Regions from separate parts of the Kitasatospora sp. NPDC015121 genome, predicted to be linked through region 1. Evidence: riboswitches for the same ligand, from Rfam matches in the RefSeq annotation. Region 1 holds a riboswitch; the other holds the start of a gene.
What was found. A riboswitch is a leader RNA that binds a small molecule or an ion and turns the genes downstream of it on or off. The one in region 1 is predicted to bind glycine.

Region 1 (2,378 bases):
TCGGCGCCGAGCTCGCCGGGCGAGCGCAGCAGGGTGAGGGCGAGCAGGTCGGCGGCGACCGCGACGATCGCGCCGAGCTCGTGCGCCCGGTCGATGACGGGCTTGATCTCGCGCACCGCGCCGGACGCGCCGGGGTACTGGAGCAGCACGCCGAAGACGCCGCGCTCGGCGATCTCGTCGGGGATGCCGTTCGACAGGTCGGCGACGACGACCTCGACGCCGGTCGGTTCGGCGCGGGTCCGGATCACGGCGACGGTCTGCGGCAGGGTGTCGGCGTCGACCAGGAAGACGCCGCCCTTGACCTTGGTGACGCGCCGGGCCAGGGACATCGCCTCGGCGGCGGCGGTGCCCTCGTCGAGCAGCGAGGAACCGGAGGTGTCCAGGCCGGTCAGGTCGGCGACCGCGGTCTGGAAGTTGAGCAGCGCCTCCAGGCGGCCCTGCGAGATCTCCGGCTGGTACGGGGTGTAGGCGGTGTACCAGGCCGGGTTCTCCAGCACGTTGCGCAGGATGACCGGCGGGGTGAAGGTGCCGTAGTAGCCGAGGCCGATCATCGAGGTGAGGACCCGGTTGCGGCCGGCCAGCTCGCGCAGCTCGGCGAGCACCTGGGCCTCGCTGCGGCCGGCGGGCAGGCCGAGCGCGGTGAGGCTGCGGATGGCGTCGGGGACGGCGGCGTCGGACAGCTCGTCCAGGGAGGCGTAGCCGACCTGGGCCAGCATCTTCTGCTGGGCCTCGCTGTCGGGGCCGATGTGGCGGTGCTCGAAGGGGCTGGCCTGCTCAAGGTCGCTGAGCGTCGGCTGGGCGTTCATGGGGGTCGGGCCTCCTGGTCGCGGACCGGCGGTGGTGCGCACGCGGTCGGCGGCCGTGGGAGCGCCTGGGCGTACGAACCCGTCAGCCTCCCCCTCTGTCATCGGTACCTGAGAGCTTCGCACGTCCGGGCCCGGCCCGGACGGCTTGCACCGTCGGCGAGGGCGGGGAGCGGCCGGCTCCGGTGCCGACGGTCCTGCCCTGCTTTCCAGAGTGACCTGTCCCGTTCGGTACGGATGCCTGAGAGATTCCGGGGAGGGGTTGCTCCTTCGGCGTCCCGCGTCCCGCCTGTCCGGCGGGTTCGGGACTCTCCCGAGCGGGCTCGGCGGTCGCCTCCGAGGTTACCAGCGCGGGCCCTCCGGATCACCGGTGCGGCCCTGTGATCTGCCCCGGACGGCGGCTTCCGGAGTGCCGCCGTCCGTTACGTGCCGTTTGGTGTGGAGTGGCGGCCCCACACGCTCCTCCGGCCGCCTCCGAACACATCCCCGAGGAGCGGCAGGACTGGAGGACAGCGTGCAGACCGATATCGATCCGCGCGACCTGATCGGGCACAAGGCGGTCGACCGGAACGGTGACAAGATCGGCACGGTCGACGAGGTGTACCTGGACGACGCCACCGGCGAACCGGAGTGGGCGGCCGTCCGCACGGGGATCTTCGGCCGGGACGCCTTCGTCCCGCTGACCACCAGCGAGTTCGCGGGCGACGAGCTGCGCGTCCCGTACGACAAGTCGCTGATCAAGGAGTCCCCGGACTTCGGCGTGGGCCAGCACCTCTCGCCCGCCCAGGAGCTGCAGCTGTACCGCTACTACGGACTGGACGCGGGCGACGCCGGCTCGGGCCCGACCGACGAGCAGGCCGGGCCGGCGGCTCCGGCCGCCCCTGCGGCGAAGGCGGCGGCGGTCGGGACGGCCGCCAAGGAGCAGTCGCGCCAGGAGCCGTCGGCGGACCGCGACTTCGGCACCGTCGCCTCCACCCCGACCCCGGTCGCCTCCCCCGCCCCGGCCCCCCAGGCCCACGCGTCGGCCGCCCACGCCCCGGCTCCGGCGGCCGCCGCCGCGCCGACCGCCTTCGCGGCGGCCGAGGCCGAGCCCGCCCAGCGGCAGCGGTCCGCGCCGGCCGCCCACGCGGGGCCGGTGGAGCCGACCGCGCCGGTGGAGATCACCTGCCGCGAGGAGCGGATCGACATCACCACCGAGTGGCACGCGGTGGGCACCACCCGGCTGCGCAAGTACGTGACCACCGAGCAGGTGGAGCGCCGGGTGCCGGTGGTGCGCGAGCGGGTGCGGGTGGAGCGGATCCCGGTCTCGGAGGCGGAGCGGGCCTCGCTGAGCGAGCAGGAGATCGCCGAGGCGGTCGAGGAGGTCACGCTGCGCGAGGAGCGCCCGGTGGTGCGCAAGTACCTAGCGCCGATCGAGCGGGTGCGGCTGGTGGTGGAGCGGTACACCGAGGAGGAGGTGGTCCGCGAGGAGCTGCGCCGCGAGCAGGTGGAGGTGCACGACGCGGCCGCCGGCCCGGACGGCGAGGCGCCGCAGCAGCGCCAGCCGTGGAACGCGCAGCCGCAGTCGCCGACCGC
Region 2 (2,378 bases), on a different contig from region 1:
GATCGCGGGAGGGGAGGGCGCGGCCGTCCGCTGGGCGGACGAACCGGAAGAGGACCGTTCGGGGGGAGTCCGGGGGCGGGGAGCCGCTCAGCGGGCGCGCTTGTAGAACGGCAGCGCGACGACCCGGACCGGCTCGGCCTTGCCGCGCACGTCCACCGCGACGGTGCTGCCGGGCTCGGCGTGGGCGGCGTCCACGTAGGCGATGGCGATCGGCTTGCCCAGGGTCGGGGACGGCGCGCCGGAGGTGATCCGGCCGATCACGGCGCCCTCGGCGTCCACCACGGAGTACTCGGCGCGCGGGACCCGCTTGCCCTCGGAGACCAGGCCGACCAGCTTGCGGGGCGGGTTGGCCTCGGCCGCGGCGGCGGCCTTCTCCAGGGCCTCGCGGCCGACGAACCGCCCGTCGCCGGTGGTCTTGTCGAAGCGCACCACCCGGCCCAGGCCGGCGTCGAACGGGGTCAGCTCGGTGGACAGCTCGTGCCCGTACAGCGGCATGCCGGCCTCCAGGCGCAGCGTGTCGCGGCAGGACAGGCCGCACGGGACCAGGCCCTCGGCGGTGCCGGCCTCGGTCAGCGCGGTCCACAGGTGCGCGGCGTCGGCGGGGGCGCAGAACACCTCGAAGCCGTCCTCGCCGGTGTAGCCGGTGCGGGCCAGCCAGACCCGGCGGCCGGCCACGGTGGCGGGCAGCAGGGCGTAGTACTTGAGGCCGGGCAGGTCGGCGTCGGTCAGCTTGGCCAGGATGCCGTTCGCCTCCGGGCCCTGGACGGCGAGCAGCGCGTAGGCGTCCCGGTCGTCGCGGACCACGGCGTCGAAGCCGGCCGCGCGCTCGGTCAGCGCGTCCAGCACCACCTGGGCGTTGGAGGCGTTGGCGACCACCAGGTACTCGTCCTCGGCGGTGCGGTAGACGATCAGGTCGTCCAGGATGCCGCCGTCCTCGCGGCAGATCATGGTGTAGCGGGCGCGCAGCACGCCGAGGGCCGAGATGAAGCCGACCAGGGCGTGGTCGAGCAGTTCGCCGGCCTGCGGGCCGGAGACGGTGATCTCGCCCATGTGCGAGAGGTCGAACAGGCCGGCCCGGGTGCGGACGGCGAGGTGCTCCTCGCGCTCGCTGCCGTAGCGCAGCGGCATGTCCCAGCCGGCGAAGTCGGTCATGGTGGCGCCGAGCGAGCGGTGCAGCGCGTCGAGCGCGGTCAGGCGGAGGGACACGACAGGACTCCCGGGATCTGGAAACGGGCAGGCTGGGGCGAGTCTCCCCGTCTGTCGTCGAACCTGAGAGCTTCACCGCCTCCTGAACAGGATGGCGGCTTGCACCGTGGGTGGGCGCACGGCGCGGCCGTGTCCACTTTCCAGATCTGCCTAGCCCGGGCGGTAGGGGTGCCTGAGAGATTCCGGGGAGGACTTGCTCCTTCGGCGCCGGTCGCGGCCCGAGCGGGCCGTTCCGACTCTCCCGCGCGGGTTCGAGCGGCCGGTATGAAGTTTGGGCGGGCCCATCATGGCATGCCGGGGGGCGCCCGCGGGAGTGGGGTCCGGTCGCACCGGGCGCCCCGGCGGCGCCGCGCCCCTCCCGCGCGCCGCTAACCTGGTCGCGACCGCGGATGTGGAGGGGCGAGATGGGGATCCCGCTGGACGGGGCGCTGGAGGGCGGGCCCTGGCCGGCCAACGAGCTGGAGCAGGTGCTGACGGCCGCCCTGGGCGACCCGGGCGCGACGCCCCGGGTGATCGAGGTGCTGGCCCGCAGCCAGGTGTGGATCCCGCTGCCGTCCGGCACCACGCCGGACGCCGACTCGCTGGACCTGCCGACGCTGGAGCTGGCCGGCGCGCCGTACGTCCCGGTGTACTCCTCGCAGGAGCAGTACCTGCAGCACTGCCCGGGCATCCCGTTCGCGATCGCCCCGATGTGGGAGTTCGCCCGCGGGCTGCCGCTGGGCATCGGCATCGCGGTCAACCCGGAGGCGCCGGTGGGCATCCCGGTGCCGCCGGAGGGCGTCGGCGAGCTGCGGCGCGGGCCGCGCGGCGAGCGGTGGGAGGCGCAGGGCGTGGCCGAGGGCGCCCGGGTGGCGCTCAAGGAGCCCGAGCCGCACCAGGAGCCGTTCGCCTTCCTGGCCGCCGCGACCGGCGAACTCGTCGCGCTGCCCGGGGTGCTGACGGCCCGTCGGGCGCTGGCCCGGGTGGAGGGCGAGCCGACCCTGCTGTACGTGGGCGTGCAGCTCGACCCGGCGGCGCCGGCCGACCCGGCCGAGGTCAACACCGCGCTCGGCCGCGCCCTCGGAACCGCCCCGCCGAGCTGGGGCGTCCACCTGGTGCTGCTGGACCTGGTCGCCGACCCGGTGGTGGACTGGATGCTGGGGCGGGTGCAGCCCTTCTACGTGCGTCCCTGA

Region 2: another riboswitch for glycine. It lies ahead of gcvT (glycine cleavage system aminomethyltransferase GcvT); the one in region 1 lies ahead of gcvP (aminomethyl-transferring glycine dehydrogenase).

What each region holds. Positions count from the first base shown of each region.
Region 1 covers NZ_JBVHEH010000004.1:405,148-407,525, forward strand. Annotated here, with positions in the region: gene gcvP (aminomethyl-transferring glycine dehydrogenase) at 1-806, opposite strand, end outside; glycine riboswitch at 895-1,021, opposite strand; glycine riboswitch at 1,023-1,129, opposite strand; gene ACZ3J7_RS08005 (PRC and DUF2382 domain-containing protein) at 1,318-2,378, shown strand, end outside.
Region 2 covers NZ_JBVHEH010000027.1:15,619-17,996, reverse strand. Annotated here, with positions in the region: gene gcvT (glycine cleavage system aminomethyltransferase GcvT) at 88-1,206, opposite strand; glycine riboswitch at 1,357-1,460, opposite strand; gene ACZ3J7_RS31900 (enhanced serine sensitivity protein SseB) at 1,611-2,378, shown strand.